DNA from 3 places in the Enterobacter roggenkampii genome. Region 2 is predicted to be linked to each of the others. Evidence: predicted binding sites of a transcription regulator. Region 2 holds the regulator's gene; each other region holds the start of a gene.
The links. The regulator LexA, encoded in region 2, represses DNA repair genes until DNA is damaged. The targets are predictions, from matches to a motif close to TNCTGTATGTACATACAGNA.

Region 1 (6,009 bases), 570 kb from region 2:
GCATCCTTGCCGGTGAGCAGGTGCTGGCTGGTGTCGACAACGACGACACGCCAACACTCCTGATTCAGGCGGAAGAAGAGCGTGTGGTGGATAACCGCATGCATGACCGCTATTGTGAACTGCGCGCTGCCGCCGGTCACCCTTGTGAAGGGGGAAAACCGCTGGTCATTAACGGCGCGTACCATGAGATCCTTTTTGAAAAGGACGCTATGCGCTCAGTCGCGCTCAACGCCATTGTTGAATTTTTCAACAGGCATAATTGATTTTTGTTTTCCACCAGAGGTTGAAATCCCTATGTACCAGGTTGTTGCATCTGATTTAGATGGCACGCTGCTTTCCCCTGACCACACGCTGTCGCCTTACGCGAAAGAGACCCTGAAGCTTCTGACCGCCCGTGGCGTGAACTTCGTATTTGCCACCGGCCGCCACCACGTCGACGTGGGGCAGATCCGCGATAATCTTGAGATCAAATCGTACATGATCACCTCCAACGGTGCGCGTGTGCACGATACCGACGGCAACCTGATCTTTACCCACAACCTGGATCGCGATATTGCCGCCGATCTGTTCGGCGTGGTGCACAACAACCCGGCTATCGTTACGAACGTTTACCGCGACGACGACTGGTTCATGAACCGCCACCGCCCGGATGAGATGCGTTTCTTCAAGGAAGCCGTATTCAACTACTCCCTGTACGAGCCAGGCCTGCTTGAGCCGGAGGGGATCAGCAAGGTGTTCTTCACCTGCGACAGCCACGAAGAGCTGCTGCCGCTGGAACAGGCGATCAACGCCCGCTGGGGCGATCGCGTCAACGTCAGCTTCTCAACCCTGACCTGTCTGGAAGTGATGGCGGGAGGCGTCTCCAAAGGGCACGCGCTGGAAGCGGTCGCGAAACGTCTGGGCTTCGAGCTGAAAGACTGTATCGCCTTTGGTGACGGCATGAACGATGCTGAAATGCTGTCGATGGCGGGTAAGGGCTGCATCATGCAGAACGCGCATCAGCGTCTGAAAGATCTGCACCCGGAGCTGGAGGTGATTGGTTCTAACGCTGACAACGCGGTACCGAAATACCTGCGCAAGCTGTTCCTTGAATAATCTTCATTCGGTTGTTTATTGCTCAGTTGTCAACTAAAGAGTTCGCTACAATGCCTGTCCTTCTTTCTGAGAGACAAGCATTGTGGCGCTACTCATTATCACCACTATCCTGTGGGCCTTCTCCTTTAGCCTGATTGGCGAATATCTTGCCGGTTCGGTCGACAGCTACTTCTCGGTGCTGATGCGCGTGGGGCTGGCGGCGCTGGTGTTCCTGCCGTTTCTGCGCACGCGCGGGCAGTCGCTGAAAACGATTGTGCTGTATATGCTGGTGGGGGCGATGCAGCTCGGCATCATGTACCTGTTCAGCTTCCGGGCTTACGTCTACCTGTCCGTCTCGGAATTCCTGCTGTTCACCGTGCTAACACCGCTCTATATCACGCTGATCTACGATTTGCTCAGCAAGCGCCGCCTGCGCTGGGGATATCTGCTGAGTGCGGCGCTGGCGGTGATTGGCGCGGCAATTATTCGCTACGACAAAGTGAGCGATCACTTCTGGACCGGGCTGATGTTCGTCCAGCTCGCCAACATCAGCTTCGCCATCGGCATGGTGGGCTACAAACGCCTGATGGAAACCCGTCCGATGCCGCAGCATAACGCGTTTGCGTGGTTCTACATGGGGGCCGCGATCGTCGCGGTGGCGGCGTGGTTTATGCTGGGTAACCCGCAAAAGCTGCCGACCACCACCGTACAGTGGGGTGTTCTGGTCTGGCTGGGCGTCGTGGCTTCCGGGTTGGGGTACTTCATGTGGAACTACGGCGCGACGCAGGTCGACGCCGGTACGCTCGGGATCATGAACAACGTACATGTTCCTGCAGGGCTGCTGGTCAACCTTGCCATCTGGCAGCAACAGCCGCACTGGCCGAGCTTCCTTATTGGGGGAGCGGTGATCCTGGCTTCGCTGTGGGTCCATCGACGCTGGGTCGCTCCGCGCTCCGCACAAACGGAAGATGGTCGCACGCGTGGTTCCGCGCTGAGCGAATAAACGCCTCCGTAATCGGCTGACGCTGCTCGCCATCGCGCACGGCGGCGTACAGCCGGCTCCACAGTCCTTCACCCAGGGTTTTGGTGACCACCAGGCCCTGGCGTTCAAAACTCTCCACCACCCAGTGCGGCAGCGCCGCGATACCCATGCTGGCCGCCACCATCTGAATCAACAGCAAGGTGTTATCCACGCTTTTCAGCTGCGGGCTAATGCCAGCGGGCTGCAGGAAGTGGCGCCAGATATCCAGACGACTGCGCTGCACCGGGTAAATCAGCAGCGTTTCCGTTGCCAGGTCTTCCGGCGTGATGCGCGTTTTGGTCGCCAGCGGATGGTCCGGTGCCAGCACCAGGCGCACCTCATAATCAAACATCGGCGAATAGTGCAGGCCGCTGCGCGGCAGAATATCGGACGTCATCACCAGATCCAGCTCGCCCTGCTGCAGCGAGGGCTGCGGGTCGAACGTCACGCCGGATTTAAAGTCCATTTCCACCTGCGGCCACTTCTGGCGGAAGTTCTCAAGCGCGGGGGTCAGCCACTGAATACAGCTGTGGCATTCAATGGCGATACGCAGCGTGGTCTGCTGCGGTTCGTTACACGCCTGCAGCGCGCTGGCGATCTGCGGCAGAACCTGATTCGCCAGCTGAAGCAAAATTTCGCCCTGTGGCGTAAAGCGCAGCGGCTGGCTCTTACGCACAAAAAGACGGAAGCCGAGGCGTTGTTCCAGATCGCTGAACTGGTGAGAAAGGGCGGACTGGGTCTGGTGCAGCGTGGCCGCCGCTGCTGCGAGCGATCCGCAGTTCCGCAACGCTTGTAGCGTTTTCAGGTGTTTTATCTCGATCATGAAAGTCCTTCACTTCGCCATGAACATTTTGCGCTTGAGGAATATACAGTACCTGCCAATTATAGAAGTGTAAACATCTGGACGTCTAAATAACGAATTTCACAAGGGGCATACCATGACAATCCGCAATCACACTCTCGGTTTCCCTCGCGTTGGCCTGCGTCGCGAGCTGAAAAAAGCGCAAGAAAGCTACTGGGCGGGGAACGCCACCCGTGAAGAACTGCTGGCAGTGGGGCGCGAGCTGCGCGCCCGTCACTGGGCGCAGCAGAAGCAGGCGGGAATTGACCTGCTGCCGGTGGGCGATTTCGCCTGGTACGACCATGTTCTGACGACCAGCCTGCTGCTTGGCAACGTGCCGGCTCGTCATCAGAACAACGATGGATCGGTAGATATCGATACCCTGTTCCGCATCGGCCGTGGCCGTGCGCCAACGGGTGAGCCAGCGGCAGCGGCGGAAATGACCAAATGGTTTAACACTAACTATCACTATATGGTGCCGGAGTTCGTAAAAGGGCAGCAGTTCAGGCTGACCTGGACGCAGCTTCTGGATGAAGTGGACGAAGCGCTGGCGCTGGGCCACCAGGTGAAACCCGTACTGTTGGGGCCAGTGACCTATCTGTGGTTGGGGAAAGTCAAAGGCGAGCAGTTCGATCGTCTGAGCCTGCTGAAGGACATTCTGCCGGTCTACAAACAGGTGCTGATTGAACTGGGCAAACGCGGCATTCAGTGGGTGCAAATCGACGAGCCCGCGCTGGTGCTTGAGCTGCCGCAGGTTTGGCTTGATGCTTTCAAACCGGCTTACGATGCACTCAACGGGCAGGTGAAGCTGTTGCTTACCACCTACTTTGAAGGTGTGACGCCGAACCTCAGCACCATCACCAGATTGCCGGTGCAGGGTCTGCACGTTGACCTGGTGCACGGCAAAGATGACGTCGCAGAACTGCACAAGCGCCTGCCAGCAGACTGGCTGCTCTCCGCCGGTCTGGTCAACGGCCGTAACGTCTGGCGCGCCGATCTGACCGAGAAATACGCACAAATTAAAGACATCGTTGGCAAACGCGAGCTGTGGGTGGCCTCGTCCTGCTCGCTGCTGCACAGTCCGATCGATCTGAGCGTGGAAACCCGTCTCGACCCTGAAGTAAAAAGCTGGTTTGCCTTCGCCCTGCAAAAATGTGAAGAGCTGGCGCTGCTGCGCGATGCGCTGAACAGCGGCGACACGGCGGCGATTCGCGAATGGAGTGTGCCAATCCAGGCGCGCCGCCACTCGGCTCGCGTGCACAACCCGGCGGTGGAAAAACGCCTGGCGGCCATCACCGCTCAGGACAGCCAGCGCCAGAGCCCGTATGAAGTCCGTGCCGAAGCCCAGCGCGCCCGCTTCAACCTGCCCGCGTGGCCAACCACCACTATCGGTTCCTTCCCGCAGACCACCGAAATCCGCGGCCTGCGTCTGGACTTCAAAAAGGGGAATCTGGATGCGAATCACTACCGCACCGGGATTGCCGAACACATCAAGCAGGCGATTACCGAGCAGGAGCGGCTGGGGCTGGACGTGCTGGTGCACGGAGAGGCCGAGCGTAACGACATGGTGGAATACTTCGGTGAACACCTGGACGGGTTCGTCTTTACCCAGAACGGCTGGGTGCAAAGCTATGGCTCCCGCTGCGTCAAGCCGCCGGTGGTCATCGGTGACGTCAGCCGTCCGGAGCCGATCACGGTTGAGTGGGCGAAGTACGCCCAGTCCCTGACCGACAAGCCGGTAAAAGGCATGCTCACCGGTCCGGTGACCATTCTTTGCTGGTCCTTCCCGCGTGAGGACGTAACCCGCGAGACCATCGCGAAGCAAATCGCGCTGGCGCTGCGTGATGAAGTGGCAGATCTGGAAGCTGCAGGCATAGGCATCATCCAGATTGACGAACCGGCCCTGCGCGAAGGTCTGCCGCTGCGCCGCAGCGACTGGGATGCCTACCTGAAGTGGGGCGTGGAGGCATTCCGCATCAACGCCGCGGTGGCGAAGGACGACACCCAGATCCACACCCACATGTGTTACTGCGAATTCAACGACATCATGGATTCGATTGCCGCGCTGGACGCTGACGTGATCACCATCGAGACCTCGCGTTCAGACATGGAGCTGCTGGAGTCGTTTGAAGAGTTCGACTACCCGAACGAAATCGGTCCGGGGGTGTACGACATCCACTCTCCGAACGTGCCGAGCGTGGAGTGGATTGAGTCGCTGCTGAAAAAAGCGGCCCAGCGCATTCCGGCTGAGCGTCTGTGGGTGAACCCGGACTGCGGCCTGAAAACTCGCGGCTGGCCGGAGACGCGCGCCGCGCTGGCGAACATGGTGAAGGCGGCGCAAAACTTGCGTCAGGCTTGATGATGCGTAGGCCCGGTAAGGCGTAGACGCCACCGGGCTTTTTTTTACGCTTTTTTACCGCCGTACTGGCTGAACCACGCCAGCATTCTCTGCCAGCCGTCTTTGGCTGATTCCGCGTGATAGCTCGGACGATAATCCGCGTTAAACGCGTGCCCGGCATCCGGATACACCACGATCTCCGCCTTCGCATTGGCCGCACGGAGCGCATGGCGCATGGTCTCTACCGAATCCAGCGAAATACCGGTGTCCTGACCGCCATAAAGCCCCAACACAGGCGCATTTAAGTCCGTGGCGATATCCACGGGATGTTTCGGTGAATTGAGCGTTTTTTCACCTACCAGTTTACCGTACCAGGCCACAGCGGCTTTAAGCTGCGGGTTATGCGCGGCATACAGCCAGCTGATGCGTCCGCCCCAGCAGAAACCGGTGACCAGCAGACGATGAGGATCGCCCCCGTTGCGCGCCGCCCAGCTGGCGACGTGGTCGAGATCGGCCAGCACCTGCGCGTCCGGGACTTTGCTGACCAGGTTGCTGAGCAAGGTGGGAATATCGCTGTAGTCGTTCGGATCGCCCTGGCGAAAGTAGAGCTCTGGCGCAACGGCCAGATAGCCTTCCAGCGCCAGCCGGCGGCAGAGGTCGCGAATGTGTTCGTGAACGCCGAAAATTTCCTGAACCACGATCACGATGGGCAGCGGACCGTCTGCCGATTTTGGT
Region 2 (6,009 bases):
ACCGGCTGCGATGTGCGGTGGCACCAGCCCCTGGTGATAGAGCACGTAGGAAAGGAGCAGGTAGTCCATGTGGCTGCGGTGGCAGGGGACATAGACAATCTCATGGCCATCGTGCGCCAGCTGACGCACGCGCTCGGCGTTATGGACGTTGATGCCCTGATACAGGCGGTTCCAGGTAAAGCCGAGAATACGATCGGACAGGCGAATCATCTCGTAAGAGAAGTTCGCTGCGATCTCTTCCATCAGCGCAATGGCGTTCTGCTGAGCTTTCTCATGCGAAATTTTCTTGCTGCGCGCTTCGTCTTCAACGGCGCGGGCGATCGCTTTTGAAGCCAACAGCTTGTTGAACAGATCCTGACGCGCCGGGAGGCGTGGCCCTACGGCCGCCAGGCGCTGACGAGCGAAGTGCATACGCGCCACGCGCGCCAGTTTTTGCGCGATGATCTTGTCGGTGCCGTGCTCGTCCGCCATGCGACGCAGCGAAACGGAAGGGGAGAAACGCACAAAGCTGTCGCGTCCCAGCCAGGAGACCGCGAAGAACTTCTGGATGCCGTTAAGCATGCGCAGCGGCGGATTCTCTTCGCCTTTTTCACGACCCGGACGACGACCAAACATCACCGATACCGGCACCATCTGCACATCCAGCTCGGGGTTGCTGCGGTGCAGGTCGAGATAGTCATGGAACAGCTTGATGGACTCTTCTTTCGGCGTGTAATAGGTAAATACGCGCGGCCCGCCGTGGATGAAGACGTAGCGCGGCAGCAGCGTACCGTCAACTTCCAGCGGTTCAAGCGGGTCAGGTAAGTCATGCGCCAGACACTGGGCGCGAAGCGTCAGTAAGTCTGCCTTCGAGTTATAAGGCAAAACGTACATAATAGGGCGCGACGTATCGAGCCCCAGTTCCAGCGCGGGTTCTGCTGGGATAGACTTGCTTTTTACCAGGATGCTTAATGGTAAATTAAGTAATTTGTAGTAAATTCGTGGCCAGCCGGACATAAACGATGTAAAGCCTCTGGTTAATAATGCAATTGCGGCGCAAGGATAACAGAAAGCGCGCAAAATTTCTGTTGTTACCCGTCATACTTCAGGCTGTAGCGAAACGCGCTCCGCCTCATGTTAATGACGCTCTTTTTTAAAAAAGGTTCTTTTAATGGCCAATAATACCACTGGGTTAACGCGTATCATCAAAGCCGCCGGCTATTCATGGAAAGGTTTCCGTGCCGCATGGGTCAACGAAGCCGCTTTTCGCCAGGAGGGCGTCGCCGCAATCATCGCGGTGATCGTCGCCTGTTTCCTTGATGTTGATGCGATTACCCGCGTACTGCTTATCGGTTCCGTACTTCTGGTGATGATAGTGGAAATTCTTAATAGCGCTATTGAGGCCGTTGTTGATCGCATTGGTTCCGATTTCCATGAGCTTTCTGGCCGTGCAAAAGACATGGGCTCTGCTGCCGTGTTGCTGGCGATTATCACTGCCGTTATCACCTGGGTCACCCTGCTTTGGTCACATTTCCTATGAGCCTCGAGGAATAATTAAGTCCCTGGTTTTTTGTGCAGTTTTTGGTTCCAAAATCGCCTTTGACTGTATATACTCACAGCATAACTGTATATACACCCAGGGGGCGGAATGAAAGCGTTAACGACCAGGCAGCAAGAGGTGTTTGATCTCATTCGGGATCATATCGGCCAGACGGGTATGCCACCCACGCGTGCGGAAATCGCGCAGCGTCTGGGCTTCCGTTCTCCGAATGCTGCCGAGGAACACCTGAAAGCGCTGGCGCGTAAGGGTGTGATTGAGATTGTGTCAGGCGCGTCGCGTGGTATCCGCCTGCTGGTGGAAGAAGAGACGGGCATTCCGCTGATAGGGCGTGTTGCTGCAGGTGAGCCGCTGCTGGCACAACAGCATATTGAAGGTCACTACCAGGTCGATCCCGGCATGTTCAAACCGAGCGCTGATTTCCTGCTGCGCGTCAGCGGCATGTCGATGAAAGACATCGGCATTCTTGATGGCGATCTGCTTGCGGTGCATAAAACCCAGGACGTGCGAAACGGCCAGGTCGTGGTCGCACGCATTGATGACGAAGTGACCGTTAAGCGTCTGAAAAAGCAGGGTAACACTGTTCAGTTGCTGCCCGAAAACAGCGAGTTCACCCCGATTGTGGTCGACCTCCGCGAACAGAGCTTCTCTATTGAAGGTCTGGCGGTAGGCGTGATTCGCAACGGTGAATGGCTGTAATCTCTTCCTGACAGGCTATGGCACCGCTGTAGCCTGATTCATTCCCCACTCCCGGTATCTTTCATGTCACTGCTGACGGCATCCGATAAGGCATTGTGGCGTCTTGCTCTGCCGATGATTTTCTCCAATATTACCGTGCCCTTGCTGGGGCTGGTTGATACTGCCGTTATAGGCCATCTTGATTCACCGGTTTATCTTGGCGGCGTGGCGATTGGCGCGACGGCAACCAGCTTCCTGTTTATGCTGCTGCTCTTTTTGCGCATGAGTACCACCGGTCTTACCGCACAGGCTTATGGCGCGAAAGATCCGCTGCGTCTGGCGCGCGCACTGGTGCAGCCGCTGATCCTCGCGCTTGGCGCGGGTGCGTTAATCGTTGTATTGCGGGCCCCCCTGATCGATCTTGCGCTTCATATCGTCGGTGGCAGCGAAGCGGTACTGGCGCAGGCGCGACGGTTCCTGGAAATCCGCTGGCTCAGCGCACCCGCCTCGCTGGCAAACCTGGTTCTGCTGGGGTGGCTACTGGGCGTGCAGTACGCCCGCGCGCCCGTGATTTTGCTGGTGGTGGGTAACCTGCTCAACATTGTTCTGGACGTCTGGCTGGTCATGGGTCTGCATATGAACGTGCAGGGCGCGGCGCTGGCGACGGCGATTGCCGAATACGGGACCTTTATCATTGGCTTGTGGATGGTCCGGCGTGTGCTGGCCATGCGCGGGATCTCCCTGGCGCTGCTCAAAACCGCATGGCGCGGCAATATCCGTAAGCTGCTGGCGCTCAACCGTGACATCATGTTGCGCTCGCTTCTTCTTCAGCTCTGCTTCGGTGCGCTGACGGTTTTCGGGGCTCGACTGGGGCCGGAAATCGTTGCGGTGAATGCGGTATTGTTGACGCTTCTGACCTTTACCGCCTATGCGCTGGACGGATTTGCCTACGCGGTCGAAGCGCATTCCGGGCAGGCGTACGGCGCGCGCGAAAGCGGGCAGCTTCGGGAGGTGTGGCGGGCTGCCTGCCGTCAGTCGGGGCTGGTGGCGCTGGCCTTTGGTCTGGTTTACGCCTGCTTCGGTGAGCAAATCGTTGCATTGCTTACCTCTCTCCCTGCGCTGCGCGAGCTGGCGAGCCACTATCTCATCTGGCAAGTCGTCTTACCGGTGGTTGGCGTCTGGTGTTATCTGCTGGACGGCATGTTTATTGGGGCGACGCGCGGAGCCGAAATGCGCAACAGTATGGCTGTCGCGGCGGCCGGATTTGGCCTGACGCTGCTGACGCTCCCCTGGCTGGGTAATCATGGCCTGTGGCTGGCCCTGGCCGTCTTCCTCTCGCTGCGCGGGTTATCGCTGGCGTTTATCTGGCACCGGCACTGGCAAAACAATACCTGGTTTCCCTCGCGCTCCGATATATCGTGACGGTTAAAGATTCCGAATATGAAATTAACCACGGAATCCTTAACTACAATAATTATCACGTCCAGCAGAAAAGAACGTAACGGACGTTACGACCCGACGCTTAACGAAGAGGACACGATGATGAATAAAGACGAAATCGGCGGCAACTGGAAGCAGTTCAAAGGTAAAGCGAAAGAACAGTGGGGTAAGCTGACGGATGACGACATGACCGTCATCGAAGGTAAACGCGATCAGCTTGTCGGTAAAATCCAGGAGCGTTACGGCTACGCAAAAGACCAGGCGGAAAAAGAAGTGGGCGACTGGGAAAAACGCAACGACTACCGCTGGTAACCGGGCTACACCCGAAAGTATAAGGAAGTACACCCTGAGGGCGGCCATGAGCCGCCTTTTCTTTTGCCGCTAACGCGGCTTTTTCTTCACCAGGATAGAGTGGTCGTGCTGACACGCGTCCTGATGGCGACAGGCTTCCACCTCCACGCACGCGGAACAGAGCCCGTGCGCTTCAATCACGTTATGACGCAGGGCAAAGCCCATTTTCGCTGCCAGCGTATGCATAATATCTTCCACGCCTTCCGCAGCCTCTTCTTTCACCACGCCGCAGCGGTCACAGATAAACATCGCCGATGTGTGGGTGGGCTGATCGAACAGATGGCATAGCACATAGCTGTTGGTGGATTCCACCTTGTGCACGAACCCTTGTTCAAGCAGGAAATCCAGCGCGCGATAGACCGTCGGCGGCTTTGCCTGCGGCTCGCTTTCGCGGAGTAGATCCAGCAGATCGTAGGCGCTGATGGCACCCTGCTGCAGGCTCATCAGACGTAATACTTCAAGGCGCTGCGGAGTCAGGCGCACATTGCGTTGCGCACACAGCTTTTCGGCCTGCGCTAACAGCTCTTTTGTGGACTTATCCATGTAGCACCCCGGATGTTATAGGACGGAAAACCTTCACTTTATCATGTTCTGCTAAAAACACCGAGATCCGCCAGTCTGTGCTATACCTGACCCATCGAAAACCGGGAGAACCAGAATGAAAAGACCTGACTGCATTCGACACTGGCGCGACGTGGAAGGCGCGGATGACTCGACCTACCCCGACAGCGATGAGCTGTTTTCCATTGGTGCTCCGCTGGCTCGCAAGCTTGGGCTCGGGCGTATTGGCATCCATCATGAGCGCCTGCCGCCTGGGCGCAGAACGTCCTATCCGCATGCGGAGAGCGACGAAGAAGAGTTTGTTTACGTGCTCGAAGGCTACCCTGAAGCCTGGATTAACGGCTACTTGTGGAAGCTGGAGCCTGGCGACAGCGTAGGTTTTCCCGCCGGAACCGGCATCTGTCATACCTTTATCAACAACACGGACGATGAGGTTCAGCTCCTGGTCGTTGGCGAGGCCAACAAGAAGCACAACCGTATCTACTACCCGCTCAACCCCGTGTATGCCGCCACGCGGGAAGATCGCTGGGTAGATCATCCCCCGCAGTTTTTTGGGCCGCATGATGGAAAACCTGGGAAAAAATAATTTCCTCTTCTATAAATATTGAGGGCCGTCACAAAATATAACAGGCCGTAAGGGAGTTTTACTTAGGGAAAGAAATAGCGGGTCTTTTACTACTTATTCACAGCAATAGTTCGTTCCTGTTTGGGTGATAACAGACAGGGGTTATTTCATAACAGACTATAACGGGCATACTGTGAAAAAAAATTTTAAATTTTCGGTGGTTAGCATTGCTGTCTCCTTGTTTATGGCAAATCAGGCGGGAGCAGCCAATACCTGGACAGAATCACGCAGCGACGCAATGGGTGGCACCGGCGTGGCTTCGGGGAGCTATGGTAGTGGGGCGTTAATCAACCCCGCGCTGCTGGCAAAGGCAAAGCCGGACGATGATGTGACGGTCATATTGCCTTCGGTTGGCGCGCAAATCACGGATGAAGACAATCTTCAGGACGAGATTGATAACATCAACGACAAAATTAATCACTACAAGGATGTGGTTGATAATCTCACGCCACGAGAAATTATCACCAATCCATTAGGTTCCATTAATCAATTCCAGGGCGCGGCCAAAGATCTGGCCGATGAGTTGGACTATCTCAAAGGCAAAACCGCACGCGCAACGGCAGGGGCAGGGCTTGCGGTGAGTATCCCTAACGATGTCCTTTCGGTAGCCTTCATGGCGAAAGGCTATGCCCATGGCCGGGTGAGCTCGTCTATCGATCAGCAAGATATTGATTACCTTCGCCGTATTCAACGAAGCAATGTCGTGGCTGCCGGTGTCGCGCTGGACGCTGCGCTGAATGGTACGGATCAGATCACCAAAAACCTCAACTCAACGGCATCCGGCCGGGCGGCGATAGTCTCCGATTACGGTGTTGCT
Region 3 (6,009 bases), 1.7 Mb from region 2:
TCTAAGCATATTGCCGCAGGAGTTAGGCTGTGACCCGCTTCTGGCGCACCGTCTGGTCATGCTGCCGGTTGTCGAATCGCTTCCAAAAGCAGCATATTATTTAATTCAGCGCCGTGATTCACGTCAGACGCCCCTGGCTGAATCATTAATTACGCAGTTCAGACGGGAAGCGAGAAAAATAATCGTGGCGTGAAAGTGAGATAATAAAAAAACAGGATCTGCCCGACATCAGACAGATCCTCCAGTACACACAGCAGTGCGTCCTTTCGCCAATCCTGAATATTATATCCATGAAGCAGGTATATTTAGGTATAACACCTTTTCCGCAAAAAGAAAGGATGTCGAGTGTTTGATTTTACGAAAATTTAACACAAATCACTTATTTCATCTTTGCTGAAATTTTAGTTAAGTTGTATTTAAATCCATTTTATAAATACTATATATATTCATCAGGTTAATATTTGTTGCGCACGACGGCCTGTAACGGTGATTGAGGCCTGTCTCGGGCACAGGTATAGTACCGTCCTCAGTTGTAGCCGGAGGATATCCATGAACCCTGACGACAAATCCTTTTTTCTTGACGCCATGGAAGATGTCCAGCCGCTGAAGCGTGGCCCGGATATTCACTGGCAGCCCAGCCGCAATACGCGGGCGCGCCAGGAGGTGGATAGTGAACAGCTGGATAACTTCCTGACGCTGGACTTTCTTGACCTTCTTCCCCTGGAAGAACCGCTGGCGTTCCAGCGCGAAGGGGTGCAGCAGGGCGTTATCGAGAAGCTGCGCTCGGGTAAATATGCCCGCCAGGCCAGCTTAAACCTCCTGCGTCAGCCCGCCGAACGCTGCCGTCAGATGCTCTATTCTTTTATTCGCCAGGCCGGACGTGACGGGTTACGCAATCTGATTATCATTCACGGAAAAGGGCGCGAGCAGAACTCGCATCCTAATGTGGTGCGCAGCTATCTGGCGCGCTGGTTAACGGAGTTCGAGGAAGTGCAGGCCTTCTGCGTGGCGCTGCCGCATCACGGCGGCAGCGGGGCATGCTACGTTTCACTGCGTAAATCCGATGAAGCAAAACAGGAGAACTGGGAGCGGCACGCCAAGCGCAGCCGCTAGCGGGCGATCTCCTCGCCCGCCGGTGATTCAGAAGGTTTCCCAGTTGCTGTCGGTGGCGGCGTTTGCGGTTGCCGGGCGCAACAGCTGAGGCGTTTTCACGCTGGCCGGACGTGGAGCTACCGCTTTTTCTTTGCCGTTCAGACGAAACGCGGCCACCGCCTGGCGCAGCTGTTCGGACTGATCTTCCAGCGCCGCTGCCGCCGTGGCGGACTCCTGCACCAGCGCGGCGTTTTGCTGCGTCACGCTGTCCATCTGCGAAACGGCCAGGCTCACCTGTTCAATGCCGCGGCTCTGCTCGTCAGAGGCAGAGGAAATCTCGCCCATGATATCGGTCACGCGGGTCACGGCGGCGACGATTTCCTTCATGGTGGTGCCTGCCTCGCTAACCTGCTCAGAACCGGTATTCACGCGGCTGACGGAGTTCTCGATAAGCCCTTTGATCTCTTTCGCCGCCTGCGCGCTGCGGCTCGCCAGGGTCCGGACCTCCCCTGCGACAACCGCAAAGCCACGCCCCTGTTCCCCGGCGCGTGCCGCTTCCACCGCGGCGTTAAGCGCCAGAATGTTCGTCTGGAACGCGATGCTGTCAATCACGCCGGTAATATGCGCAATTTGCTGCGAACTGTCGGCGATCTCGTTCATGGTGCGAACCACGTTATCCACGACGTGACCGCCGCGCGCGGCCGTTTCAGAGGCGTTTTTCGCCAGCAGCGTGGCCTGACGGGCGTTATCGGAGTTCTGTTTAACCGTCGCGGTCAGCTCTTCCATGCTGGCGGCGGTCTCTTCGAGCGAGGCGGCCTGCTGCTCGGTGCGGGCGGAAAGATCGTTGCTTCCTGCGGCAATTTCGCCTGCGCCGGTGTAGATGGAATCGGTACTTCCGCGTACGGCGCTGACGGTGGTCACCAGCGACTGCTGCATCTCATGCAGGCCCGCGGCCAGCTGACCCATCTCATTGCGGCCCGAGATAGCGATCTCCTGCGTCAGGTCGCCTCCTGCAATGGCGCGAATATGGTCCATAATGGAGTGGAGTGGTTTTAACAGCAGGTGCTGTAAACCCTGCCAGATGACCACCAGAACCGCGATAACGGCCAGCAGAATTGCCGCCAGCGTCCACTGCATCTGCGTGAAGCTGCTCTGATTCTCTTCGGTTGCGGCCTTCAGCAGGGTGTTGTTTTCGGCGCGCCAGCGGTTATAGACCGCTTCCATATCGTCCTGCGCCTGCTGCGCATCCAGATCGCCATAGGCCTGATAGTTGTCGGCGCGCAGATACTCAATCGATAAACGCATGACTTCGTGCATCTGGTTCCAGGATTTCTGCATCTCGTCGGTCAATGCCGCCTCCTGGCCCTTAACCTGCGGCAGTTTCTGCCACTCTTTGTTATAGGCTTCGGCTTTTGCCAGCGAGTCGCCTGCGGTGCCCAGCAGTTTATTGATCGCCGCCAGGGAAGCCGGGTCACGCTGGTTTTTCAGGTAGCGGATCGCCACGCGGGTGACGGTGACGCGCGTTTTCACCAGCGTGTTCACGCTGTCGCTCAGGCTTTCCTGCTGGGCATTGAGCACGCCGGAGTTCTGGAAGTTATGGCGATCGTTACTGACGGCAGAGTAGAACAACCCTCCCGTGACAACTTGCAGCAGGCAGAATATGGTGAGGGCAAAGATAATACCGGTAATCACGTGCAGATTTTTCAGCATAGCGGTCGTCCGTTAGAGAAGATGCAGGGTTACTTCATTACTATCGTCGTAGAGAATGTAAACTTTAATTAACTCGCGCTTAACTAAGGGGCCCTTTTGGGAACCTGTTGTAAATCCGGATCATTTTTATGAGGAAGGTCAACATGAGCAGCATTGATAAAAGCGGGACATACGCGCTCGGGACGCGGACGGTGAAACGGCTGGGCTACGGCGCGATGCAGCTGGCCGGGCCGGGCGTCTTTGGGCCACCGAAGGATAAGCAGGCCGCGCTGGACGTGTTACGCGAGGCCGTGGCGGCGGGAGTGAACCACATTGATACCAGTGATTTTTATGGTCCTCATATCACGAACCAGCTGATCCGCGAGGCGCTTCATCCTTACCGGGACGATCTGACGATCGTCACCAAGATTGGCGCCCGTCGCAACGACAAAGGCGCCTGGCTGCCGGCCTTTTCTGCGCAGGAGCTGACGCAGGCGGTGCATGACAACCTGCGTAATCTGCAGCTGGACGTGCTGGACGTGGTGAACCTGCGGATCATGTTTAGCGCGCACGGGCCAGCGGAAGGGTCGATTGCTGAACCGCTCTCCACCCTGGCAGAATTACAGCAGCAGGGGCTGGTGCGGCATATTGGTTTGAGCAACGTCACGGCCACCCAGGTCGCGGAAGCGCAGAAGATGGTGCCGGTGGTGTGCGTGCAGAACATGTACAACATTGTGAACCGGGGTGACGATGCGCTGGTGGATCTGCTCGCGCAGCAGGGGATTGCGTATGTGCCGTTCTTCCCTCTGGGCGGCTTTACGCCGCTGCAATCGTCCGGGCTGAAGGCTGTCGCGGATTCACTGGGCGTCACGGCAATGCAGGTTGCGCTGGCATGGTTGCTGCAGCGTTCTCCGAATATCCTGCTGATCCCGGGCACCTCTTCCGTGGCGCATCTGCGGCAAAACCTCGCGGCGGGGGAACTGCAGCTGCCGCCTGACGCGCTGGAAACATTGAATACGCTGATGGACTGATCGTCACAGGCGCAAAGCCCGACATGTGCTTCCGGGCTTTGCGCGTTTTAAATCTTCTGACACTTCAACGCGTTTGGGTTCGCTTCCGGAAATGACCTTGATCCCTGACCATAATCCGTAATACTGTATTTATATACAGTATATGGCGAGAAAGGCATCATGGACACTCTCTTTTCTTATCAACCAAAACAAATCATTGAACTACCTTTGTTTTTAGAACGTGTTGCCTGTGGGTTTCCCAGCCCGGCGCAGGATTATGTGGAGGATCGTCTCGATCTTAACCGGCTGGCAGTGAGGCACCCCAGTGCGACCTATTTTATCAAGGTGAGTGGAGACTCCATGATTGGCGCGGGGATTGGCGACGGCGATCTGCTGGTGGTTGACCGCTCGTTAAATGCCGAACATGGGGATATCGTCGTGGCGTCGGTCGCCGGTGAGTTTACGGTGAAAGAGCTACAGACGCGCCCGGTTCTGAGGCTGTTGCCACATAACGCCCGCTATCAGCCGATTACCTTTCAGTCCGAAGAGGAGCTGCAGATCTTCGGCGTCGTCACCCACACGCTTAAAACGCATAAACATGTTCGCGCTGGTTGATGTGAACAGCTTCTATGCCTCCTGCGAGAAGGTATTCCGCCCCGATCTGGAGGGGAAGCCCATCGTGGTGGTGTCCAACAACGACGGCTGCATAATTTCACTCTCGCGGGAGGCAAAGCAGTTCGGCATAAAAATGGGTGAGCCCTATTTTAAATTCAAAGAGAAGCTTTTTCCGGCGAGGGTTTACGTCTTCAGTTCGAACTATGCGCTGTATGCCGACCTCAGCAGTCGGGTGATGCAGACGCTGACGGATCTGGCTCCGGCCATAGAAATTTACTCGATTGACGAGGCGTTCGTGAACGTTTCAGGGATCGGTAACTGCATGTCGCTGGACGCGTTCGGACACCAGATGCGCACGCAGGTCTTTAAAAACACGGGTTTAACCGTTGGCGTCGGCATTGCCCCGACAAAAACGCTGGCGAAGCTGGCCAACTATGCGGCGAAACGCTGGGCCAGTACCGGCGGCGTGGTCGATCTGTCGGGCCGCGAGCGGCAGCGTAAACTGCTGGCAAAGGTTCCGGTAGAGGAGGTATGGGGCGTAGGGCGGCGCATCACGAAAAAACTGAACGCGATGGGGATTACCACGGCGCTGGAACTGGCGGAGGCCTCCTCGTGGGTCATTCGCAAACATTTTAACGTGGTGCTGGAGCGTACGGCGCGCGAGCTTCGCGGTGAGCCCTGTCTTGACCTGGAAGAGTACACCCCCACGAAGCAGCAAATCATCTGTAGCCGTTCGTTTGGTCATCGCATTACGCAATATGAAGAGATGCACCAGGCGATTTGCGCCTACGCGGAACGCGCCGCAGAGAAACTGCGCGGCGAGCATCAATACTGTCGTTTTATCAGCGTGTTTGTGCGCACCAGCCCGCATGCGGACAACGAAATTTATTACGGTAATCAGGCTTCGGTCACCCTGATGACGCCCACCAATGACTCGCGGGATATCATCCGTGCCGCCACGGAGGCGCTGGGGCGGATATGGCTCGACGGGTATCGCTATATGAAGGCTGGGGTCATGCTGGCGGACTTTTTCAGCAGCGGCGTCGCTCAGCTTAATCTGTTTGACGACAATCGCCTGCGCGCCAACAGCGCGGCGCTGATGGAGATGATCGACAGCGTCAATCACTCCGGCAAAGGGAAGATATGGTTCGCCGGGCAGGGGATTGAGAAACCGTGGGCCATGAAGCGAGAGATGTTGTCACCGGCCTATACGACGCGGTACGCGGATTTACCGGTGGCGAGGTAAAAGGCGGTTATTTTGTGGCGTTGTGGGTCGCGATCTCAGGCAGTAATTGCTCAATCACGCTGACGACCTTTCTGACGCGCTGCGGAATAAAGCGGGCATCAGGATAAACGGCATAGAGGAAGCGATCGGGTAACCGCCAGTCGGGCAGCACCGGTACCAGCGTGCCCGCCTGCAGAGCCCTGGCCACGAGCGGTCGCTGCATGCCGCCGATACCCATGCCGGATTCCAGCGCCTGCAGCAGCGCCTCACTGGTGTTGGCACGGAAAACGGTATTCACGTTGACCTCGACCGTCTCCGCGTCAGACATCAGGCGCAGGGGAGCATCCGGCGGAATGCCGCTGAACCGTACGTGTGGCA

Region 1: a site for LexA is predicted at 2,950-2,969, ahead of metR (HTH-type transcriptional regulator MetR). Genes of this name have one in related genera too.
Region 3: a site for LexA is predicted at 3,934-3,953, ahead of umuD (translesion error-prone DNA polymerase V autoproteolytic subunit). Genes of this name have one in related genera too.

Annotation. Positions count from the first base shown of each region.
Region 1 covers NZ_CP017184.1:4,500,726-4,506,734, reverse strand. Annotated here, with positions in the region: gene pldB (lysophospholipase L2) at 1-263, shown strand, start outside; gene yigL (sugar/pyridoxal phosphate phosphatase YigL) at 295-1,095, shown strand; gene BFV67_RS21175 (carboxylate/amino acid/amine transporter) at 1,178-2,077, shown strand; gene metR (HTH-type transcriptional regulator MetR) at 1,965-2,918, opposite strand; gene metE (5-methyltetrahydropteroyltriglutamate--homocysteine S-methyltransferase) at 3,034-5,295, shown strand; gene BFV67_RS21160 (dienelactone hydrolase family protein) at 5,340-6,009, opposite strand, start outside.
Region 2 covers NZ_CP017184.1:318,563-324,571, forward strand. Annotated here, with positions in the region: gene plsB (glycerol-3-phosphate 1-O-acyltransferase PlsB) at 1-996, opposite strand, end outside; gene BFV67_RS01450 (diacylglycerol kinase) at 1,151-1,519, shown strand; gene lexA (transcriptional repressor LexA) at 1,628-2,236, shown strand; gene dinF (MATE family efflux transporter DinF) at 2,300-3,637, shown strand; gene BFV67_RS01465 (CsbD family protein) at 3,758-3,967, shown strand; gene zur (zinc uptake transcriptional repressor Zur) at 4,037-4,549, opposite strand; gene BFV67_RS01475 (cupin domain-containing protein) at 4,665-5,153, shown strand; gene BFV67_RS01480 (conjugal transfer protein TraF) at 5,326-6,009, shown strand, end outside.
Region 3 covers NZ_CP017184.1:1,991,763-1,997,771, forward strand. Annotated here, with positions in the region: gene BFV67_RS09345 (LysR family transcriptional regulator) at 1-193, shown strand, start outside; gene smrA (DNA endonuclease SmrA) at 550-1,113, shown strand; gene tcp (methyl-accepting chemotaxis citrate transducer) at 1,141-2,802, opposite strand; gene BFV67_RS09360 (aldo/keto reductase family oxidoreductase) at 2,946-3,812, shown strand; gene umuD (translesion error-prone DNA polymerase V autoproteolytic subunit) at 3,972-4,406, shown strand; gene umuC (translesion error-prone DNA polymerase V subunit UmuC) at 4,390-5,652, shown strand; gene BFV67_RS09375 (LysR family transcriptional regulator) at 5,660-6,009, opposite strand, start outside.